4 regions of the Kitasatospora sp. NPDC088548 genome follow, and region 1 is predicted to be linked to each of the others. Evidence: riboswitches for the same ligand, from Rfam matches in the RefSeq annotation. Region 1 holds a riboswitch; each other region holds the start of a gene.
The links. A riboswitch is a leader RNA that binds a small molecule or an ion and turns the genes downstream of it on or off. The one in region 1 is predicted to bind cyclic di-AMP.

Region 1 (5,629 bases):
CATGTGTTCGGGGACGTCGAGGCCGAGGGCGCCGCCGAGGTGGAGGCGAACTGGGAGCAGCTGAAGGCCGCCGAGAAGTCCGAGCGCGAGTCGGTGCTGGACGGCGTGCCGGCCGGGCTGCCCGCGCTGGCGTACGCGGCGAAGCTGGTGTCGCGGGCGCGCCGGGCGGGCTTCACGGGCGTGCCGGACGAGCCGTACGAGCTGCCCGCCGAGCTCACGGCGGAGTCGGCGGGCAGGCTGCTGCTCGCGGTGGCGCAGCGGGCGCACGACGCGGGGGTGGACGTGGACGCCGCGCTGCGGGCGGCGGCGCGCGGCTACCGGGACGCGGTGCGCGCGGCCGAGGGACTGAAGCCCGAGTAGCCGGGACTGCCCGGGCGGCCGGCCGCCCGGGCAGTCCCGGCAGGGGTCAGACGGGCTGGACGCTCTCCACCGGCCGGCGCTGCGGCGGGACGACCTCACCGATCGCCTCGCCGACCAGGGCGAGCAGCTCGGCGAGCCGTTCCAGGTCGAGGTGGTCGGGCAGCTCGGCGAGCGAGATGATCCGCTCGCCGTCCGGACCGGCCACACAGAACAGGTCGATCGGGCCGAGGTGCTTCTCGGCGGTGTCGACCAGGGCGGCGATGTCGCTCGGGCGGTGGATGTCGCCGCAGACGCCGACGACCGGGCAGCCCGGCCGGTCGAGCTCGGCGGCGAGGTCCTCGGCGATGCCGACCCGCAGGTCGGCGACGAGCACCCCGGAGGCGCCGGCGGAGGTGAAGCGGCGGGCGAGGTCGGCACCCGACCCGCCGTCGAGTACGGCGATGACCACGACTGCCCCGGCTACCCGCATGGTGCGCTCCTTCCAGTGGACGGCACCGCACCGTCGCCCACATTTTTTCGTTGGAGGATCGTAGGCACGTCCTGACCCTCCGCAACAGGGATTACCCCTCAGGTGACCAGGCTCACGCCTGCCGGGCCGGACTTACCCACCGGATACGGTCGTCCCATGCCAGTTCAGCCCGATTCCGCCCGCCCGCCGCTTTTCACCTGGGAGTTCGCCGCCGACCCGTACCCCGCGTACGCGTGGCTGCGCGAGCACGCGCCGGTGCACCGCACCACCCTGCCGAGCGGGGTGGAGGCCTGGCTGGTGACCAGGTACGCGGACGCCCGGCAGGCGCTCGCCGACGGCAGGCTCTCCAAGAACCCCGCCCACCACAGCGGGCAGGCGCACCGCACCGGCCGGGTGGGCATTCCGGGGGAGCGGCAGGCCGATCTGATGACGCACCTGCTGAACATCGACCCGCCGGACCACACCCGGCTGCGCCGGCTGGTGTCGAAGGCGTTCACGCCGCGCCGGGTGGCCGAGTTCGAGCCGCGGGTGCAGCAGCTCACCGACCGGCTGATCGACGGCTTCGCGGAGCGCGGCTCGGCGGACCTGATCCACGAGTTCGCCTTCCCGCTGCCCATCTACGCGATCTGCGACCTGCTCGGCGTGCCGTCCGAGGACCAGGACGACTTCCGGGACTGGGCGGGCATGATGATCCGCCACGGCGGCGGTCAGCGCGGTGGCGTCGGGCGCGCGGTACGGAAGATGCGGGCGTATCTGCTGGAGCTGATCCACCGCAAGCGGGCCGACCTCGGCGACGACCTGATCTCCGGTCTGATCCGGGCCAGTGACCACGGCGAGCACCTGACCGAGAACGAGGCCGCGGCGATGGCCTTCATCCTGCTCTTCGCCGGCTTCGAGACGACCGTCAACCTGATCGGCAACGGCACCTACGCGCTGCTGCGCAACCCCGGCCAGCGGGCCCTGCTGCAGGACTCGATCGTCCGCGGCGAGACCGCGCTGCTGGAGACCGGCATCGAGGAACTCCTGCGCTACGACGGCCCGGTGGAGCTGGCCACCTGGCGGTTCGCCACCACCCCGCTGACCATCGGCGGGGTGGACATCCCGGTCGGTGACCCGGTGCTGGTGGTGCTCGCGGCGGCGGACCGGGACCCGGCGCGGTTCTCCGACGAGAACACCCTCGACCTGGCCCGGACGGACAACCCGCACCTCGGCTTCGGGCACGGCATCCACTACTGCATCGGCGCCCCGCTGGCCCGGTTGGAGGGCCGGGCCGCACTGGCCACGCTGCTCTCCCGGCTGCCCGATCTGCGGCTTGCCGAAAGCCCGGAGAATCTGCGGTGGCGCGGTGGTCTGATCATGCGTGGACTTCGTGAACTGCCGGTCGAATTCACCCCGGAGAGGCCGTCGTCCGAGACCGTCGACTGAGGTTTCCGGCGCGTCAGTCGGGTGCCGTCGACCCGCTCCACGTGGCCTGAATCACCATTAAACCGGACATAGCACCTCGGTTGGTAGGCGCATGACCACGGGCCGTAATTTATGTGTGATGTGGGCGATATGAGCTTGTGATTGATGTGATGATCTGTCTAACCTCCCTGGAGTCCGCTGCTGCGGACCTCGTGCGCGGGACGCCGAATCCTGCCCGCCGCGTCACGGGAAATCGACCAGAACCCTTGGGCAGGGGCGGGGGAACCAGGTTTGTTGCCGTCCCCCACGGCTTGGGGTGAAGCCGCCCGCGCGGGCCGAGACGTTCCGCGTGACGCGGCCGGGCCACCTCCCGGTCCGAACCCGACAGCTCACCTCGCAGGCGTGCGGAGAGGGACATCTTCATGCTGTTCGTTGGAACTGGCCGTCACCGTCGTCGTACCCAGGCCGAGAAGGCCATCGCCGTCGCCGGTGTGGCCGGCGTCGGACTCGCGATGCCGCTCCTCACCGCCTCCGGTGCCTCGGCCGCCCCCGCCTCCACCTGGGACGCGGTCGCCCAGTGCGAGAGCGGCGGCAACTGGAGCATCAACACGGGCAACGGCTTCTACGGCGGCCTGCAGTTCACCTCCAGCACCTGGAAGGCGTACGGCGGCAACGCGTACGCCGCGCAGGCCAACCAGGCCAGCAAGGCCCAGCAGATCTCGGTCGCGGAGAAGGTCCTCGCCTCGCAGGGGCCGGGCGCCTGGCCGGTCTGCTCCCAGAAGGCCGGCCTGACCAAGGGCGGCGCCCCGGCCGCGGTCGACACATCCGCCGCCAAGCCCGCCGCGCCGAAGCCGGCCCAGCCGAAGCCGGTTCAGCAGCAGGCCCAGAAGCCCGCGCAGAAGCCCGTCCAGCAGCAGGCCCCGCAGCCGGCCGCGAAGCCCGCCCAGCCCGCGCAGCAGAACACCCAGGCCCCGGGCTTCTCCGGCAAGGCCGGCTGGGACGCCGACGCGAAGGTGTACTGGTACCAGAACAACGGTGCCTGGTACTGGACCAGCCACCAGAGCGTCTACCAGCAGTACGCCGGCCAGGCCGCGAGCCAGGACTTCCGCCCGGCGGCCGCCCAGAGCGCCCCGGCCGCCGCGCCGAAGAGCGGTCACGGCTACACCGTCCAGTCCGGCGACACGCTGTCCACCATCGCCGCCGCCCAGGGCGTCTCCGGCGGCTGGCAGGCGCTGTACGACGGCAACCGCGGCACCGTCGGCGGCAACCCGAACCTGATCGTCCCCGGCCAGGTGCTCACCCTCGGCTGAGTCCCGCACCGGGCGACAGCGGGCGAAGGGGGCCGGATTCGGCCCCCTTCGCCCGCTTCCGGCCCCGTCCATGGGGCAACCAGGTGAACTACCGGTGGGTAGGCAGGCCACACGCTGAGACGGGACCGAGGTCAGCGTGGCCCTGAGAGCCCGTGCGGTTAGGCTCTGGTCGTAACGACTCCGCAATTGTCCCGCCGACATCATCACCGTCAGCCGGACCCCTGCTTCCGCTAGGAGATGCCTCGTGCCGTCCATCGATGTCGTCGTAGCCCGTGAGATTCTCGACTCGCGTGGGAACCCCACGGTCGAGGTCGAGGTCGGCCTCGACGACGGCAGCACCGGCCGTGCCGCTGTCCCGTCGGGTGCCTCGACCGGCGCCTTCGAGGCGCTGGAGCTTCGCGACGGTGACAAGAACCGCTACTTCGGCAAGGGCGTGGAGAAGGCCGTTCTGGCCGTCATCGAGCAGATCGGCCCGGAGCTGGTCGGCTACGACGCCACCGAGCAGCGCCTGATCGACCAGGCCATGCTCGACCTGGACGCCACCCCGGACAAGTCCTCGCTCGGCGCCAACGCCATCCTGGGCGTCTCGCTGGCCGTCGCGCACGCCGCCGCCGAGGCCAGCGACCTGCCGCTGTTCCGCTACCTGGGCGGCCCGAACGCGCACGTCCTGCCGGTCCCGATGATGAACATCCTCAACGGCGGCTCGCACGCGGACTCCAACGTCGACATCCAGGAGTTCATGATCGCCCCGATCGGCGCGGAGTCCTTCTCCGAGGCCGTCCGCTGGGGCGTCGAGGTCTACCACACCCTCAAGGGCGTGCTGAAGGAGCGCGGCCTGTCCACCGGCCTCGGTGACGAGGGCGGCTTCGCGCCGAACCTGGACAGCAACCGCGAGGCCCTGGACCTCATCGTCGAGGCCATCCAGAAGGCCGGCTACGTGCCCGGCAAGGACATCGCGCTCGCCCTGGACGTCGCCGCCTCCGAGTTCCACGAGGACGGCGCCTACCAGTTCGAGGGCAAGGCGCTCTCGGCCAACGAGCTCATCGAGTACTACGCCGAGCTGGTCGCCGCCTACCCGCTGGTCTCCATCGAGGACCCGCTGGACGAGTCGGACTGGGACGGCTGGAAGGCCATGACCGTCAAGCTGGGCGACAAGGTCCAGCTGGTCGGCGACGACCTGTTCGTCACCAACCCGGTCCGCCTGGCCAAGGGCATCGAGACCGCCACCGCCAACGCGCTGCTGGTGAAGGTGAACCAGATCGGCTCGCTGACCGAGACCCTGGACGCCGTCGAGCTGGCCCAGCGCAACGGCTACCGCTGCATGATGTCGCACCGCTCCGGTGAGACCGAGGACGTCACCATCGCCGACCTGGCCGTCGCCACCAACTGCGGCCAGATCAAGACCGGCGCCCCGGCCCGCTCCGAGCGCGTCGCCAAGTACAACCAGCTGCTGCGCATCGAGGAGATCCTCGACGACGCCGCCGAGTACGCCGGCCGCGGCGCCTTCCCGCGCTTCAAGCACGAGGGCTGAGCCCTTCCGGCCCGGTCCCTCGGCCGTCCGGTAGCGCACGCCTGACCGGTGCCCCGCCGTTCACCCCGTAGGGTGGACGGCGGGGCACCGTCGCGACCAGGAGGGGAATCGGGAGATGGCAGGCTGGAGGATTCCGGGCTTGGCGGCCCGTCCCCGGTTCACGAGCCGGGCGACCGTCCTCGTCCTGGTGCTCTGCTCGCTGGTGGCGATCCTCGCCTACCCGACCCGCCAGTTCATCTCCCAGCGCTCCGAGATCTCCGCCCAGCGGGCGAAGGCCGAGCACACCCGGCAGCAGGTCGAGCAGCTGCGCCGGGAGAAGGCCCGCTGGCAGGACCCGGAGTACGTCAAGGCGCAGGCCCGCGCCCGGCTGCACTACGCGATGCCGGGGGAGACCCCGTACATCGCGGTGGACCCGGCCGGCCAGGGCGCCACCAAGTCCTCCGTCAGCTCGCCCGCCCCCTCCGAGGGCGCGGCCCACGGCCCGGTGACGGCGGCCAAGCCCTGGTACGCCAGCGTCTGGGACTCGGTCGACGCCGCCGACACAGCCGACACCGC
Region 2 (5,629 bases), on a different contig from region 1:
TCATCAAGGAGCACGCCGTCGCCTCCGCGCTGGCGATGCGGGCCGGCGCCCGGGAGAACGAGCTGCTGGACCGGCTGGCCGCCGACGAGCGGATCCCGCTGGACCGGGCCGCCCTGGACGCGCTGCTCGCCGACCGGCTCTCCTTCACCGGTGCGGCCGGCGCCCAGGTCGCCGAGGTGGTCCGCCGGGTCGAGGCCGTCGCGGCCGCGTACCCGGAGGCCGCCAAGTACGCGCCGGGCGACATCCTCTGACGCCCCGTCTGCACTGACGCCGCGCCTGCGCCGGTGTGCCGTCAGTTCGCCGAGGGCCCTGCCGCCGTTCCGGTGGCGGGGCCCTCGGCCGTTCCGGCGTCGACGTGGCCCGGGTCGAGCGGCGGGGCGTTGGTGCCGCAGGACCACTGGCAGTCCGGCTCGGCCACCGGGCGGTGGTCCTCGGGGGCCAGCACATTGCCCCGGACGGTGGTGACGGCCACCAGCGCGCCGGCGACCAGCAGCCCGGCGCAGATCAGCATCGCGGTGTGGAAGGCCGAGTCCACCGAGGCGGGCACCCGGTAGGCCTCGCCGCTGAGACCGGCCAGGGCGGGCAGGGCGGCGACCGCGAGCAGGCCGGCGGCCCGGGCGGCGGCGTTGTTGACACCGCTGGCGATGCCCGCGTGCCGGACCTCCACCGCCGCCAGCACCGTGGCGGTCAGCGGCGCGACCAGCAGCACCATCCCGCAGCCCAGCACGGTGACGGCGGGCAGCACGTCCGCCCAGTACGAGGCGCCGGGGCCGATCCGCAGCATCAGCAGCACACCGCCCGCGCAGAGCAGCGGACCCACGGTGAGCGGCAGCCGCGGGCCGATCCGCTTGCCGAGCCGCCCGGCGCGTGCCGACAGGGCCAGCATCAGGACGGTGACCGGGATCAGGGACAGCCCGGAGACCAGCGGGGAGAACCCGGAGACCGTCTGCAACTGCACCACCAGGAGGAAGAACACTCCGCTGAAGGCCGCGTACACGCAGAGGGTGACCAGGTTCACCGCGGTGAACAGCCGGGAGGAGAAGAGGCCGAGCGGCAGCATCGGCTCCGGGCTGCGGCGCTCCACCGAGACGAAGGCCGCCCCCAGCAGCAGGCCGGCCACGCCGGTCACCCAGACGGACGCGGACACCCCTCCACCGGCCGCCGTCAGCGCGTAGGTGATCGCGCCCAGGGTCAGGGCGGCGAGCAGTGCGCCGAGGACGTCGAACCGGCCGGTCGCACTCTCGTCCCGGCTCTCCGGCACGTGCCGGGCCGCCACCGCGACCACCAGGACGGCGAGCGGGACGTTCAGCAGGAAGATCCACCGCCAGCCGGGGCCGTCCACCAGCCAGCCGCCGAGGAACGGCCCGACCGCGGCCGACACCCCGCCGAGGCCGGACCAGAGGCCGACCGCCGCCGAGCGGTCGTCCGGGTGGAAGACGGCCTGGAGCATCGCCAGTGAGCCGGGGGTGAGCAGGGCGCCGCCGATGCCCTGCACGGCGCGGGCGATGACCAGCACGCCGATGGTGGGCGCGGCGGCGCAGGCCGCCGAGGCGACCGCGAACCAGACCACGCCGATCAGGAACACCCGGCGGCGGCCGTAGCGGTCGCCGAGCGCGCCGCCGAGCAGGATCAGCCCGGCCAGGGTCAGCAGATAGGCGTTGAGCGTCCATTGCAGGGCGGCGAGGGGGGCGCCCAGATCGGCGCCGATCCGGGGCAGGGCGACGTTCACCACGGTGCCGTCGAGCATCGCCATGCTGGAGCCGAGCACCGTCGCCAGTAGTACCCAGCGACCCTGCGCGGTGCCCAGGCGCAGGGTGCCGGCCTCGGAGGTGGCCACCGCCCGATCGTGCGCCCCGCGGGCCGACGTGACAAGGGTCACCGGGGGGTGTGTCGGCGAATGGCATTCCGTAGGTGATCGCATGCGTACTGACGCGGATATCGGCGGAGTGTCGCCGGGCGGTCGCTCCAGGTCAATGGATTGTGTGCGTACTGTGCAGCCGATCATTCGGAGTGTCACGACGCCTCGGGGCTTTGTGGTGACTTCACGTGATCGACATTGCTTAGCCCGTACGGATGGGTTTTAGTTCAGCGACCGCCCGGCCACGGCCCGGGCGGCCACCGGGTGGAACGCCTAGTCCTGCCGCTGCCCGGTGGTGCGAACTGAACTCTGTACGGCAGGAGCGGGGGACCCAAAGGTAAGTCGCCGGACCGGAATTCACGGTCCGGCTTGGGGTGAAGCCGCATTGCGGCCGGGCAACTCCAGCCCGAACCCGACAGCTCACCTCGTAGGCGTCGGAGAGGAAATCTTCCATGCCCGCACAGGCTCGTCGTATCGCCCTGCCCCGCGCCGCCCGCATCGGTATCGCCACCGCCGTCACCGGCGCCGCTTTCGCCCTTCCGCTGGTGACCGCGATCAGCGCCCAGGCCCACACCGCGCCGGCCGCGAAGCCCCAGCAGAGCAACTCCTCGACCGCCGACGCCGCCCCGGCCGCCGCCCCGCAGCAGGCCGCCCCGGCAGCCGCGCCGGTCGAGCAGAGCTACCAGGTCGTCGGCGGGGACACCCTGTCGAAGATCGCCGACGCCAAGCAGGTCGAGGGTGGCTGGCAGGCGCTGTACGAGCAGAACCGCTCGGTCGTCGGTGCCAACCCGAACCTGATCTTCCCGGGCCAGAAGCTCGCGCTCGGCGCCAAGGCCGCCGCTCCGGCCGAGGCCGCCAAGCCGGCCGCCCCGGTTGCTCCGGCCGCTCCGGCCGCCGCGCCGAAGCCGGTTCAGACCGCCAAGCCGGTCAAGCCCGCCCCGCAGACCCCAGTCCAGACCAAGATCGAGGTCGCCAAGCCCGCCACCCCGGCCCCGGTTACCGTGGCCGGCGTCGCCAGCTACGTCTCCCCGGTCGCCAGCCCGAAGCTCGGCACCGCCTACGGCGTGGCCGGCTCGATGTGGTCCTCCGGCCACCACACCGGCGCCGACTTCGTCGTCTCCACCGGCACCCCGCTGCGCGCCGTCGCGGGCGGCACCGTGGTGAAGGCCGGCAACGGCGGCGCCTACGGCAACGAGGTCGAGATCAAGCTCGCCGACGGCAAGTACGCCCAGTACGCGCACCTGTCCTCGATCGGCGTCAGGATCGGCCAGACCGTCACCGCCGGCCAGCAGATCGGCCTTTCGGGCGCGACCGGCAACGTGACCGGCCCGCACCTGCACTTCGAGATCCGCACCGGTGCGGGGTACGGCACGGACGTCAACCCGATCGCCTACCTGCGGGCGCACGGCGTCGCCATCTGATCGGGCATCAGAACCACCGCTGGGTGCGGGGCGTACGGCCACTCGGGATGGTCATGTCGGGTGACCGCTCGACCGGGTGATCGCCGCACCGACAGTGGCGCCCTGGGCGCGGGACACGCCCAGTCGGCCGGCCCGGCTCGCGAGAAATCCTCTCGCGAGCCGGGCCGGCCGTTTTGGTTTTACGTGACGCCAAGGGAAGTTGACGTCTGGTCAGCCACGTTGACCGGTGGCCTGGTTCAGATCCGGTGGGCGGGCAGCGCGCGGTGCGCGGCGGTCAGCAGCTGGTGTACCCGGTGGCCGAACTCGTCCGCGTCCCGGGCGGGTTCGGGGAAGACCAGACGGACGTCGCGGTGGCCGTGCGGGTGGTCCAGGCGCAGCACCAGGCCGTACCGGTCGAGGGCCAGCGGGCGGATCCCGGGCCGCTCGGCGAGCAGGTCCGGGTCGAGCAGGCGGGTGAGCACGGCGAGCGCGTCCGGGTGGTCGTCGGCGAGGTGGGTGAGCAGGCCGGCCTCGTAGCGGGCGAGCGGGTCGGGCCCGGCGAGGGCGAGGTCGGCGCCGGTCAGCGCGGTGGTGCCGTACGGGGTGGAGAGGACGGCGTGTGCGACGTCCAGGCGCAGGTGGACGCCGAGCCCGTCGTCGGCGAGGTGGGCCAGGTGGAGCCGGCCGGCCAGGGACAGCCGGCCGCGGACGCGGTCGCGGACGGCGACCGGGGCGATGTCGGTGAGGTCCAGGACGACGGCGAGCCCGTCCTGCGCGCGGGTGGCGGCGAGGGTGAGCGGCGCGTCGAGGGGGGCGTGGAGGCGCAGCCGGGAGCCCTGTACCGCGATCGGGGTGTCCAGCTCATGGTGCTCGCCGCAGGCGCGGATCACCACGGAGGAGGTGGCGGTGAGCAGACTGCAGACCCGTTCGGCGGCGGTGGGTTCGGGCGCCTCCGGCGCCTCGGGTGCCGTGGTGTCCACGGGGCTCATGGCTGACCTCCAGTAAGTTAGGTGAGCCTAACCTAATCGTGCCGAGGGGTGCTGGCAAGCGTGGCGTATGTTCACCTAGGCAATATCCGGCGCTTGCAAGTATCTGGATGGTAGACGTATTGTCGGCGCTGGTAGTTGCACATGCAATCGTCTTGGAAAGCAGACTCTCATGCCCCTCGCGCTCCTGGCGCTGGCGATCAGCGCCTTCGGCATCGGCACCACCGAGTTCGTGATCATGGGCCTGCTGCCCGAGGTCGCCGGCGACTTCTCGGTGTCCATCCCCACCGCGGGCCTGCTCATCTCCGGCTACGCGCTCGGCGTCGTGGTGGGCGGACCGCTGCTCACCGTCCTCGGCACCCGGATCCCCCGCAAGGGGATGCTGCTGATGCTGATGGGCCTGTTCATCGCCGGAAACCTGGTCTCCGCCGTGGCGCCCGCCTTCGGCCTGCTGATGGTCGGCCGGATCCTCGCGGCCTTCGCGCACGGCGCGTTCTTCGGGATCGGCTCGGTGGTCGCGGCCGATCTGGTCGCCCCGCAGAAGCGGGCCGGCGCCATCGCCCTGATGTTCACCGGGCTCACCGCCGCCAACGTCCTCGGCGTGCCGATGGGCACCCTGCTCGGCCAGCACTTCGGCTGGCGGTCCACCTTCTACGTGGTCGCGGCGCTCGGCGTGATCGGGTTCGCCGGCATCGCCGCGCTGGTGCCCGTCCAGCGGCGCGCCGAGGGGGCCCGGCTCGGCCCGGAGCTGGCGGTCTTCCGCCGGCCGCAGATCTGGCTCGCGCTGACCATGACGGTGTTCGGCTGGGGTGGCATCTTCGCGATGTTCACCTACATCACGCCGATGATGACCGAGATGGCGGGCTTCGCCGACACCAGCGTCACCTGGCTGCTCCTCCTGTTCGGCATCGGGCTGTTCGTCGGCAACCTGCTCGGCGGCTGGTTCGCCGACCGCGCGCTGATGCGCAGCCTGTACGTGATCCTGGCGGTGCTGGCGGTGCTGCTGTTCGCCTTCACCTTCGCCTCGCACAGCAAGGCCGGCGCGATCATCACCATCCCGCTGATCGGCCTGTTCGGCTTCGCCACCGTCGCGCCGCTGCAGAAGCGGGTGATGGACCAGGCCGCCGGTGCGCCCACGCTGGCCTCGGCCGCCAACATCGCCGCGTTCAACCTGGGCAACGCGCTCTCCGCCTGGCTCGGCGGGCTGGTCATCTCCGCCGGGCTCGGCTACGACGCGCCGAACTGGGTCGGCGGGCTGCTCACCGTCGCCGCGCTGGGCGTCGCCCTGCTCTCCGGCACCCTGGAGCGGCGCGAGGCCAAGGGCGCCGCCCGGGTGGTGGCGCGCGGCGCGGCCGCCGAGCAGGCGGTCACCGCCGGCCGGTGAC
Region 3 (5,629 bases), on a different contig from region 1:
TGCGCCGCCGGGTGGTGGGCCTCGCCGCCGACGCGCTCGGGGGGCTGCCGCCCGCCGAACTGCCGCAGAGCCTGCGGCAGTACGCCAAGTTCACGCCGGCCCGGCGGGCCAAGTACGCGGCCACCGCGCTGGCCGCCGCACTGGAGTCGGAGCCGGCCTTCCGGCTCCGGATAGCGGAGCGGCTGCGGCTGGGCCAGCCGGACCTGGTGAAGGCGCTGGAGGCGGGCCACGTGCCCGGCGCCGCCGACCCGATGGACGTGGCGGCCGCCGCCTATCTGGTGCGGTCGGCGGGCTGGAGCCGGCTGGTCGCCGAGGCGGGGGAGCAGGCCGAGCGGGCCGGCGCCGAGGGCGCCGCCGCCGAGGCGGCCCGGCTGGCGGAGAAGCTGCAGGCGGAGCTGGCGGAGGTACGGGCCTCCGCCCGGGCGGACCTGGACCGGCAGCGGGCCGAGTCGGAGGACGTCCGCAAGGAGGCCGAGTCGCTGCGCAAGAAGGTGCGGTCGCTGGAGAGCGACACCCGCCGGGCGCAGGCGGAGACCCGCCGGGTCACCGCCGAGCTGGAGGCGCTGAGGACGCAGGCGGCCGCCGAGCGCGGCGCGGGTGAGAGTGAGGCCCGGCGGCTGCGGCACCGGATCTCCGAACTGGAGACCGCCGCCGAGCAGGGCCGCCGTTCGGCCCGCGAGGGGCGCAGCGTCGAGGACATGCGGCTGCGGCTGCTGCTGGACACCGTGCTGCAGTCGGCGCAGGGCCTGCAGCGGGAGCTGGCGCTGCCGGTCTCCCAGATCCGCCCGGCGGACCTGGTGGAGGCGGTGGTGCCGGGCTCGGCCTCGCCGCACGACGTGGCCCGGCGCGGGCTGGCGGAGGACGATCCGGCGCTGCTGGACCAGCTGCTGGCGATCCCGCAGGTGCATCTGGTGGTGGACGGCTACAACGTGACCAAGACCGGTTATCCGGCGCTGCCGCTGGAGCAGCAGCGGATCCGGTTGCTGGGCGGGCTGGCGATGCTGGCCCAGCGCACCCAGGCGGAGGTCACCTGTGTGTTCGACGGGCAGGACCTGGACGTGCCGGTGATCATGGCGCCGCCGCGCGGGGTGCGGGTGCGCTTCAGCCGGACCGGGGAGACGGCGGACGAGCTGATCCGCCGTCTGGTGCGGGCCGAGCCGCAGGGCCGTCCGGTGGTGGTGGTCTCCACCGACCGGGAGGTCGCGGAGGGCGTGCGCAAGGCGGGCGCGCGCCCCGTCGCCTCCGTCCTGCTGCTGAACCGGCTGGCCCGGCCCTGATGCCGGAGGGACCGGAGTGACCGCTGGTCAGCGCCCGGTTTGCGGCAGTGTGTGGATCCCGTGAAGTCAGGCCGCCGGTGGAGGTTCACGCCATCGGGGGAGTGGCGGAAAGCGTGGATCTTCACTAGGGTCTGGCGTCAAACCTATTTTCCGGATCCTCACTCAAACGGGTGAGTCCGTTGGAAGAAGGAACCGATCACTTTGGCCTCCCACCGCCGTCCCAAGCAGCCGAGCCGCGCGCGGGTCTCCGTGCTCACCGCTGCCGCTGCGACCGCGGTCGCCCTCTCCGCCCAGGTCGGCGCCCACGCCGCGCCCTCCCCCAAGAAGGAGGACGTGAAGGCGCAGATCGACCAGCTGAACGAGGAGCAGGAGCAGGCGGCCGAGAAGTACAACGGCGCCAAGGAGCGGGCCGACCAGCTGCGCAAGCAGGCGGACCAGCTCCAGGACCAGGTGGCCCGCGGCCAGGACCAGATGACGCAGCTTCAGGCCGGGCTGGCCGAGGTGGCGGGCGAGCAGTACCGCACCGGCGGCATCGACCCGTCCGTGCAGCTGATGCTCTCCTCCGACCCGTCGGGTTACCTGGACAAGGCCTCCAGCGTCCAGCAGGCCAGCTCCAGCCAGTCCGAGGCGCTCAAGGGCCTGCAGGACCAGCAGCGCCGCCTGGACCAGCAGAAGGCCGAGGCGGCCGCCGTCCTCGCCTCCCTGGACAGCACCACCAAGGATCTGAACCAGGCCAAGGCGGACGTCAACCAGAAGCTCAAGGAGGCCCAGACGCTGCTGAACTCGCTCAGCGCGGCCGACCGGGCCGCCCTGAAGGCGCAGCAGCAGCAGGACGACCGGGCCTCGCGCGGCAGCGAGCGCACCGACCTGAGCAGCCTGCCGCAGGCCGGCGGGTACGCCGGGGTGGCCGTCGCCAAGGCGATGAGCAAGCAGGGCTCGCCGTACGTCTGGGGTGCCATCGGGCCGAGCACCTTCGACTGCTCCGGTCTGATGGTCTGGGCGTACAAGCAGGCCAATGTCTCGTTGCCGCGCACCTCGCAGGCGCAGGCCGGCGTCGGCACCCGGGTCCCCTCGCTGGACCAGGCGCAGCCCGGTGACCTGATCATCTACCGCGACGACCGCAGCCATGTCGCGATGTACATCGGCAACGGCATGGTGGTGCACGCGCCGCACACCGGTGACGTGGTGAAGGTGATGAAGGCCGACGCGATGAAGATCAACGCCATCCGCCGGGTCTGACGGTTCGTCGATTGGGGGCAGAAGCCCCCGATCCGGACATTCCCTGATAGGTCGACACGCCCGGCCGGGCCGGCCCGCTGCTGTGATGTGGGACACGCCCCGGTCGGGCGCTCTCGACCCGCATTGTGAGTAATGATCAGCCCCGCGTGCGGTTGTGATCACATTCGGTCATATTCACAAATGAACTTGGGTATTCTTCCGTCTTTTTTCTGACAAGGATTTGAACGGATCACGGTTCTGTTACTAGGGTCATGCCTCGAACCACCGTGCAGTCGATCACCCATCCCGGGTGACGGCGGGGGTTACCGTCGAGTTCGTGAAGCAGCGGGGCAGGTGACTGCCCGACGGGGAGTCCAGCAGTCGGGGACGCTGTGGAGCGGAGCCGGGGAACCAAGTTCCTCCGGGGTGAATCGGCGCCAGGTCGACCGGTGGAACGGTCGGTGAGGCGCCGTAGGGCACGCTTCCGGCCCGAACCCGTCAGCTCACCCGGTAGGCGGACGTAGGAAGAAGGAGTCCGCCTTCGTGGCGTCCCATCGTCGTCCCAAGCCCGCCGGCCGTGCCCGCGTCTCCATCCTGACCGCGGCCGCCGCAGCGGCCGTGGCCCTCTCCGCGCAGTCGGGCGCGCACGCCGACCCGACGCCGACCAAGGATCAGGTCAAGGAGCAGGTCGACAAGCTCAACGAGCAGGCCGAGGTCGCCACCGAGCAGTACAACGGCGCCCAGGCCAAGCAGCAGGAGCTGCAGAAGCAGGTCGGCGAGCTCCAGGACAAGGTGGCCCGCCAGCAGTCGCAGGTGACCGATCTGCAGGGCGGCCTCGCCGAGATCGCCGGCGAGCAGTACCGCAACGGCGGCATATCGCCGACCGTTCAGCTGATGCTCTCCTCCAGCCCGGACAACTTCCTCACCCAGGCCGGCACCCTGACGCAGGCCGGCAGCTCGCAGTCGGGCCAGCTGAAGGAGCTCCAGGAGCAGCAGCGCAGGCTCGACCAGGACCGCACCGAGGCCCAGAACAAGCTCGGCGAGCTGGAGGCCACCACCCAGCAGCTGAAGGCGTCCAAGGAGGAGATCCAGGGCAAGCTGGCCAAGGCCCAGGAACTGCTCAACACGCTGACCGAGCAGGAGCGCGAGGCGCTGCGCGCGGCCGAGGAGAAGGCCGCCGCCGAGGCCAAGGCCAAGGCGGACGCCGCCAAGGCGACCGCGAAGGCCGAGGCCGACCGGGCATCCCGCGACAACGGCCGCGGCGACCTGGGCACCCCGTCCTCCTCGCCCGTCACCAAGCCGTCGGCGTCGTCCACGCCGTCCACGTCGTCCGCGCCCAGCGCCCCGGCCGCCAACGGCTCGCGGGCCGCCGCCGCGATCGCGGCCGCCGAGAGCAAGCTCGGCGCGCCGTACGTCTACGGCGCCACCGGCCCGAACTCCTTCGACTGCTCCGGCCTCACCAGCTGGGCGTACGCCCAGGCGAACGTGTCGCTGCCGCGCACCTCGCAGGCCCAGGCCAACGCCGGCACCCGGATCGGCTCGAACATCGCCAACGCCCAGCCCGGCGACCTGGTGATCTTCTACGGCGACAACCACCACGTGGGCATCTACGTCGGTGGCGGCCAGGTCATCCACGCGCCCAAGCCCGGCGCCTCGGTCCGCTACGAGTCGGCCTCCAACATGCCGGTCTCCACCATCGTGCGGCTCTGACCCCGAGTCAGGCTTTCGCAGGCCCGGTCTCCCTCGCGGGAGGCCGGGCCTGCGGCTTTTCCGGCCGGCCGGACGCCTGTCCGATTCAGGGTCAAATATTCGGGTTGGTAGGGGTTTGGACTCGCTCGCCCGGACTCGCTAACGTCTGCCACCGGACACCCGCTTCCAGAGCCGCCCGCACCGGAGCGGCCACAGGCCGGGACGCAGAATTGGAGCCGCAGTCGGATGGCCGTGCACCGCCGTTCCCCACAGTCGGGTGCGCACACCCTCGCCCGCGCGCTGGTGCTGACCGCGGCGGCCACCACCGTCCTGGGCGTGGCCGTGGGCGGCAGCGCCCATGCCGCCCCGGGCTCACCGGACGGGCCGCAGAACCGCAAGGACGTCAAGGTGCGGATCGACCAGCTGTACGACGAGGCCGAACAGGCGTCGGAGAAGTACAACGCGGCGCTGGACGCGCAGCAGCGGCTGCAGAGCGAGGCCGGCACGCTCCAGCAGCAGATCGCCGTCGGCCAGGACGAGCTCAACCGGCTGCGCGGCGACCTCGCCACCGTCGCCGGCGCCGAGTACCGGGCCGGCGGCCTGGCGCAGACCGTCCAGCTGATGCTCTCCACCGACCCCGAGGGCTATCTGTCCCGGGCGCGCTCCCTCGACCAGGCCGCCGAGCGGCAGAACGACACGCTGCACGAGGTGGTGTCGCGCCAGCGCCGGCTCGACCAGCGCCGGGCCGAGACCTCCGCCAAGCTCTCCGAACTGGAGCAGATCCGCCGTGCCCTCGCCGACAGCAAGCAACAGATCCAGCAGCGGCTGGCCGGGGCGCAGAAGCTGCTCAACGGTCTGAGCGCCACCGAGCGGGCCAGGATGGCGGCCCAGGACGCCCGGGAGGCCGAGCAGCGTGCCACCCGCGGTACCGACCGGCTCGACCTCGGGACCGTCCCGCCCGCCTCGGAGCGCGGTGCCGCCGCGCTGGCCGCCGCCGTGAAGATGATCGGCTCGCCCTATGTGTACGGATCCGCCGGACCGCGAGCGTTCGACTGCTCCGGTCTGATGTACTGGAGCTGGCAGCAGGCCGGAGTGACCCTGCCGCGGACCTCGCAGGCCCAGGCGTTCGCCGGCCGGCGGGTCAGCCTCTCAGACGCGCGACCGGGAGACCTGGTGATCTTCTACCGGGACATGCACCACGTCGGCATGTACGCCGGCGGCGGGGTGATCGTGCACGCCCCCTACCCGGGTGCCAAGGTCCGCTTCGAGAGCGTCAGCGCGATGCCCGTCGCGGGGGTGGTCCGGCTCTGAGGCGGACCGGCCGGACCTCTGCCACCGACGCCGGAGCCCGCTGTGGCGTGCTGTCCCGGCGCGGTGCGCTGCTGCTCGCGGTGGGCGGACTGGCCCAGCTCTCGCTGCCCAGGGCCGCCCCGGCGGCGCCGGTC
Region 4 (5,629 bases), on a different contig from region 1:
GGCATCGTGCGGGTGCGAACGGGTGGGTCGGGGGTGGCGCGGAGCGGGGGCCGTCCGCCCCCGCGCGGACGGCCCCGTCAGGCCTTCGGCCAGTCGCGGAGGCCGCTGGTGAGGACCGCGATCAGACGGTCCTGGGTGACCGAGAGGTCCTCCGCGAGCTGGAAGCCACCGCCGATGGAGAGCGAGGCGAAGCCATGGGCCACCGAGCGGACGGTGCGGGCGGCGTGGATCGCCTCGGGGCCGTCCAGCCCGTACTCGCGGAGCACCGCGACGATCACCCCGACCAGCCGGCCGGCCGCCCGGGTCAGGTCGTCGTCCGGCCGGGGGGCCTGCGGCAGCGCGTTGTAGCGGTGCGGGTGCTCGGTGGCGTAGGCGTGGTAGGCCCGCAGGACGGCGGCCACCGCGTCGTCGCCGCCGCGGCCGAGGGCGGCCTCGGCGAGGCGGTCGGCCAGTTCCTCGGTGACCCGGACGGCGACCAGCCGGCGCAGCTCGGCGAGGCCGCCGCTGACGTGCTTGTACAGCGAGGGGGTGGCCACGCCGGCCCGGCTGGCGACGGCGGCCAGGGTGAGGGCCTCGGGGCCCTGCTCGTCGATGAGGGCGAGGGCGTGGCCGACGACCTGGTCGGGGGTCAGTCCTACTCGGGGCACGTGCGGTCTCCGGGGGTTCGTGGGGCGGGGCAGGGGCGTGCGGTGCGGGGGCCGGGGCTCAGGAGAGTTCGGCGAGGAAGGGCAGCAGCGCGTCGGCGGTGGCCTGCGGGTGGTCGGCCATCGGGTAGTGCCCGGCGCCCTCGATCATCACCTTGCGGGCCCCGAGCGCGGCCGTCTGCCGGTCGGCGACCAGCTCCGGGTTCGGGAAGTCGGGGTCCTTGGCGCCCATCACGACCAGCGCCGGGCACCGCACCGCGGCGGTCCAGCCGACCGGCGACGAGTCCCCGCGGAGCTGGCCCCGGACGGCGGTCCGGCGGCCGGGCGTGCGCAGCGCGGCGACCAGGCCGTCCACGTAGGCGTCGAAGTCGGCCGGCTTGGCGGTCGGGAACGCCATCTTGCGGTGGTAGAGGCCCCAGGAGGCGGGGACGTAGGTCAGCAGCGGGCCCATCAGGCCGAACACGGCGCGCTGCATCAGGTTCGGCGGCGGGTTCTCGACGAAGGCGTTCAGCAGGACGATCCCGGCGACCCGCTCGGGTGCGTCCCCGGCGGCCTTGACCACGGTGGCGCCGGTGTACGAGTTGCCGGCCAGCACGGCGCTCCGGATGCCGAGGTGGTCGAGCAGGGCGATGACGTCGGTGGCGACCGCGGCGGGCGAGTAGTCGTCCCAGGCGATCGAGGACTCGCCGAAGCCGCGCAGGTCCATGGTGATCACCCGGCGGCCGGCGGCCACCAGCAGCGGTCGCAGGTGCCGGTACGCGGCCCGGCTGTCGAGCATCCCGGGGAGCAGGACGACCGGGGTGCCGTCGCCCCGCCCGGTGTCGTCGAAGGCCAGCCGGCCGCCGGGGACGTCGAGGTACTGGGTGGTGGGGGTGGTGATGCCGGACATCGTGGGTCTCCTCGGGCCGCCGGGGCGTGTCATCGGCGGTGCTGCCGATAGCCATAAAGCTAAGGCTAATAGCCTTAGCCGTCAAGCTATCGATGTGCGACGGCTTCGGAGGTGCCCGTTCCGTGGTGCCCGCTCAGATCCCTTCCACCTTGAACGGGTCGTGCTCGCTGAGCAGCTTCTCCAGCCGGGCCTGGTCCACCCGGGTGACGATCTCGCTGGTCTCCTGCTTGTCCCGGACCACCTTGGCCAGGGTGAACGAGGAGGTGACGGTGTAGAGCAGGCCGAGTCCGAGGAAGGCCCTGGTCCACCCCCCGACCGGGAGGTAGGCGATCCCGATCGCGAGGGCGGCGGCGGACAGGGCGAAGGAGAGCACGGCCTGGACGTGGTACGCGGCCGTGGTGCGGGACTGCATCGGTGCGTTCATGGCGTCAGGATGGCGGCGCCCCGAGCGGACGCACATGAGTAGAACTACTCAAATGGGGGGTCGTTCGTTGACGTCCAATCACGTTCGGTAGTGTCAGTTGTCGTCAATCGTCCCAAAACGCCCATCGGGTCGCGTGGTGCCCGTGCTGTATCCGGTTGTCCCGAACGGATGGCTTGGAATCAGGGGCGCCTAGGATTAACGTTTGATAACGCAGCGCGGTTGTCAACGCCGTACCCAGACGGCACCGTGCGCCGTCGCCTAATCCCGACGACCCGCCCCCGGGCAGGTCAGGGAGCCGGGGAACCACGTTCCTTGGGGTGAATCGGCCGGGCCCAGGCCCAGCCGTAGGAGACCTTCCTGCTCCGAACCCGTCAGCTAACCCGGTAGGCGCGAAGGAAGGAAAGGAGCGCGCCTCCGTGGCGTCGACGTACTCTCCGGCACACCTGCCCGGCTCCGCCGCCGGCACCCAGCTGCTCGACCACCCGCGGCCCGCCGCCCACGAGGGCGGCTACGGCGGCCCCGCGGACGAGACCGGCCCGCAGCCCGCCGACGCCAACCGGCACCGGATGCCGCGCCAGGCCCGCGGCACCGCTCCACTGCTCGGCGTCACCGCCGTGGCCGCCACCCTCGGCGCCACCGGCTTCGCCTCCGCCACCCCGGCCGCCGCGCCGGCCATCGAGGCCCCGGACGAGACCCCGGTCGCCCTCTCCGCCGACCCCGGCCTCGCGCTCGCCGCCCGCATCCAGCAGCAGGCCGACAGCCAGCGCACCGCCGCCGAGGAGAACGCCCGCGTCCAGGCCGCCCAGGAGGCCGAGGCCAAGCGCGCCGCCCAGCAGGCGGAGGCCAAGCGGGCCGCCGAGGAGGCCGAGAGGGCCAAGCTCGCCGCCATCAACCTGCCGGTGCGCGACTACAACCTCTCCGCCCACTACGGCCAGAGCGCCTCCTACTGGGCCCACCTGCACACCGGCCTGGACTTCGCGGCCTCCACCGGTACCCCGGTCTACGCCGTCGGCCAGGGCACCATCACCTCGGCCGGCTGGTCCGGCTCGTACGGCTACCGGATCGTCGAGACGCTGCCCGACGGCACCGAGATCTGGTACTGCCACCTCTCCTCGATCATCAAGGGCACCGGCAAGGTCGTCCCCGGCCAGCAGATCGGCAAGGTCGGCGCCACCGGCAACGTCACCGGCCCGCACCTGCACCTGGAGGTCCGCCCCGGCGGCGGGGCCCCGGTCGACCCGGAGACCTGGTTCGAGCAGCGCGGCATCACCCCCTGACGCCCCGGAGGCGCCCCGGTCCGAGCAGCGGCCGGGGCACCTCCGCGTTCCAGGACCCGGAGGGCTCAGGCCCCGTCGGGCAGCCCGGCCAGGTACGCGTCGATCTCCTCCTGCCCCGGCTCCGGCGCCAGGTCCGGGAACTCCGCCACCAGCAGCCGCGGCAGCCCCGGCACCGTCCACCGGCCGGCCAGCTCCAGCGCCGCCTCGGCGGCCGCCTCCTCGAACGCCCCGAAGTCCCCGGTCAGCTCGTCCGGCATCGGCCGGCCGAGCGCGGTCAGCTCCGCCAGGTTGCGGTAGCTGCGCCGCATCAGGCCCTGCTCCAGCAGCCGCCGGGCGCCGTCGGTGGCCATCCCGACCGTGAGCACCCGGGCCGGGCCCCAGCCCTCACCGGCCGTCTCGTCCACCCAGCCGGCCGGCTCCAGCGCCGCGAACGCGGCCAGCCGGTCCTCCTCCGCCAGCTCCCGGAACCCCTCCAGCCAGGCCCGCACCGCCGCCTCGTCCGCGACGTCCACCCCGTAGGCGTGCAGCAGCAGCGTGTACAGCCGGGGCCAGGTCACCAGGTCCGCCCGCCGCAGCAGGCCGGCCGCCACCTCGCCCTGCCACTCGGCCTCCGCGTGCAGCCGCTCCTGCCGCTTGGCGTTCAGCCGCTTCGCCGCCCGCTGGCGGTCGATCAGCAGCCGCACCGCCTCGCCGTACGCCAGCGGATCCTCCTCCGGCGCGGGCTGGACGTACAGGTAGAGCCGCTCGACGAGCAACTGCTCCACGGCGTTCGAGGTCAGCTCCGGCCAGCCGTCGTGCATCCTGCCCTCGCCCAGCTCCAGCAGCGCCAGCACCGTCCGCAGCGGTTCCTCGGCCACCGGCGCGCGGCCCTCCGCCTCCGCCCAGGCGAGCAGTTCGGCGGCCTTGGTGCGCGGGGCGAGCCGCAGGTCTTCGTCTTCCATAGCCTCGACGGTAGCCGCTGGCCGCCCACCGGACGGACCGGGCCGGAGTAGGGTCGACGGACATGGTCCCCGTACGACTCACCGGCCCCCGGCTGGCCATTCGCGAGTTCCACCACACCCCGGGCGACATCGAGGCGCTGTACGCCGTCTTCGGCGACCCGGTCGCCACCCGCCACCTCCCCTTCGGACCGTACGACCGGGAGAGCTGTGCCGATCAGGTGGCGCAGTACCTGGAGGAGGCCCTGCGGGACGAACGCACGGTCTACCGGCTCGCCGTCACCCTGCGCGCGGACGGCACCGACTCCGCCGACCCCGCCGACGGGGGCGCCCCGATCGGCAGCGCCGCCCTCACCCTCGGGGAGCACCGCTCCGCAGTCCTCGGCTACGCGCTGCGCCCCGACACCTGGGGCCACGGCTACGCGGGCGAGATCACCGGGCTGCTCTGCGACCTCGCGTTCGGGACGCTCGGCGTGCACCGGCTGGCCGCCCGGGTCGACGTCGACAACACCGCCTCCAGCCGGGTGCTCACCCGGGCCGGGTTCCAGCTGGAGGGCCGGATCCGGCACGACCTCCACCTGCGGGACACCTGGTACGACTCCTTCCAGTACTCCCTGCTGGCGGACGAGTGGGCGGGGGCCGGGACCGGGGCGGGGCAGCGGGCGGGGGGTTAACCCCACCCCTTGTTCGGCGGGGGGCCGGATGTCCACCGGGCCCGCGCTTTGACAGGGTTGAGGAGTCAGCAGGACACGCCCCCACCACAGAACCGAGGACCGAGGCCCGGCCATGAGCAGCAGCCACAGCATGCAGCGCGGTGCGTACGACCGCGAGGACAGCCGCGACTCCCACGGTTCCGGCGACACCTACGGGACCTACGGCACCGACGAGGCCGACCCGAAGCACCGGCCCGCCCGGGCCCGCCGGACCGAGGAGCCGCCGTACGTCTGGCGGGCGCCGTTCTCCTCCTACACCTACAAGGAGATCGGCTTCACGCTCAGCGGACTGCCGGTCGCCATCGTGGGCTTCGCCTTCGCCGTCACGCTCTTCGCCCTGGGCCTGGGAACCTTCGTCACCGTCCTCGGCCTGCCGGTGCTGGCCGCGCTGACCAGCGGCGCCCGCGGCTTCGGCCGGCTGGAGCGGGCCCGGACGCTCAGCATGCTGGCCCTGGACGTGCCGGGCCCGGCGCCGGTGCGGCGTGCCCGGCCGGGCAGCTGGGGCGCCGTCACCGCGCGGCTGGCGGACGCGGCCGGGTGGAAGGCCGTGCTGTACCAGGTGGTGATGCTGCCGTGGGCGGTCTTCAGCTTCACGATGTCGCTGGTGTTCCTGCTGGTCGGCTGGTCCCTGACGCTCTACCCGCTCTACCACTGGGTCTTCCCGACCTACACCGACTGGCCCGGCTACCGGCTCTTCAACTTCTACGACAGCCACGGCGTCGAGCACGTCTACTACGTCCAGTC

Region 2: it holds a riboswitch for cyclic di-AMP, as region 1 does, so the genes downstream of both, ACIP82_RS05635 (peptidoglycan DD-metalloendopeptidase family protein) here and ACIP82_RS26860 (transglycosylase family protein) in region 1, are expected to answer to the same signal.
Region 3: it holds a riboswitch for cyclic di-AMP, as region 1 does, so the genes downstream of both, ACIP82_RS25615 (NlpC/P60 family protein) here and ACIP82_RS26860 (transglycosylase family protein) in region 1, are expected to answer to the same signal.
Region 4: it holds a riboswitch for cyclic di-AMP, as region 1 does, so the genes downstream of both, ACIP82_RS27595 (M23 family metallopeptidase) here and ACIP82_RS26860 (transglycosylase family protein) in region 1, are expected to answer to the same signal.

Annotation. Positions count from the first base shown of each region.
Region 1 is NZ_JBIVMI010000024.1:6,383-12,011, reverse strand. Features, by position in the region: gene ACIP82_RS26875 (MazG family protein) at 1-360, shown strand, start outside; gene ACIP82_RS26870 (SDR family NAD(P)-dependent oxidoreductase) at 407-829, opposite strand; gene ACIP82_RS26865 (cytochrome P450) at 986-2,254, shown strand; cyclic di-AMP (ydaO/yuaA leader) riboswitch at 2,479-2,650, shown strand; gene ACIP82_RS26860 (transglycosylase family protein) at 2,656-3,543, shown strand; gene eno (phosphopyruvate hydratase) at 3,788-5,074, shown strand; gene ACIP82_RS26850 (septum formation initiator family protein) at 5,214-5,629, shown strand, end outside.
Region 2 is NZ_JBIVMI010000003.1:36,419-42,047, forward strand. Features, by position in the region: gene purB (adenylosuccinate lyase) at 1-251, shown strand, start outside; gene ACIP82_RS05630 (MFS transporter) at 293-1,753, opposite strand; cyclic di-AMP (ydaO/yuaA leader) riboswitch at 2,149-2,307, shown strand; gene ACIP82_RS05635 (peptidoglycan DD-metalloendopeptidase family protein) at 2,311-3,279, shown strand; gene ACIP82_RS05640 (DUF2470 domain-containing protein) at 3,516-4,247, opposite strand; gene ACIP82_RS05645 (MFS transporter) at 4,417-5,628, shown strand.
Region 3 is NZ_JBIVMI010000022.1:8,430-14,058, forward strand. Features, by position in the region: gene ACIP82_RS25605 (NYN domain-containing protein) at 1-1,277, shown strand, start outside; gene ACIP82_RS25610 (NlpC/P60 family protein) at 1,479-2,516, shown strand; cyclic di-AMP (ydaO/yuaA leader) riboswitch at 2,874-3,028, shown strand; gene ACIP82_RS25615 (NlpC/P60 family protein) at 3,039-4,205, shown strand; gene ACIP82_RS25620 (NlpC/P60 family protein) at 4,431-5,495, shown strand; gene ACIP82_RS25625 (hypothetical protein) at 5,543-5,629, shown strand, end outside.
Region 4 is NZ_JBIVMI010000025.1:23,175-28,803, reverse strand. Features, by position in the region: gene ACIP82_RS27610 (TetR/AcrR family transcriptional regulator) at 78-647, opposite strand; gene ACIP82_RS27605 (alpha/beta hydrolase) at 706-1,533, opposite strand; gene ACIP82_RS27600 (YiaA/YiaB family inner membrane protein) at 1,667-1,957, opposite strand; cyclic di-AMP (ydaO/yuaA leader) riboswitch at 2,203-2,361, shown strand; gene ACIP82_RS27595 (M23 family metallopeptidase) at 2,374-3,234, shown strand; gene ACIP82_RS27590 (hypothetical protein) at 3,300-4,175, opposite strand; gene ACIP82_RS27585 (GNAT family N-acetyltransferase) at 4,238-4,846, shown strand; gene ACIP82_RS27580 (sensor domain-containing protein) at 4,959-5,629, shown strand, end outside.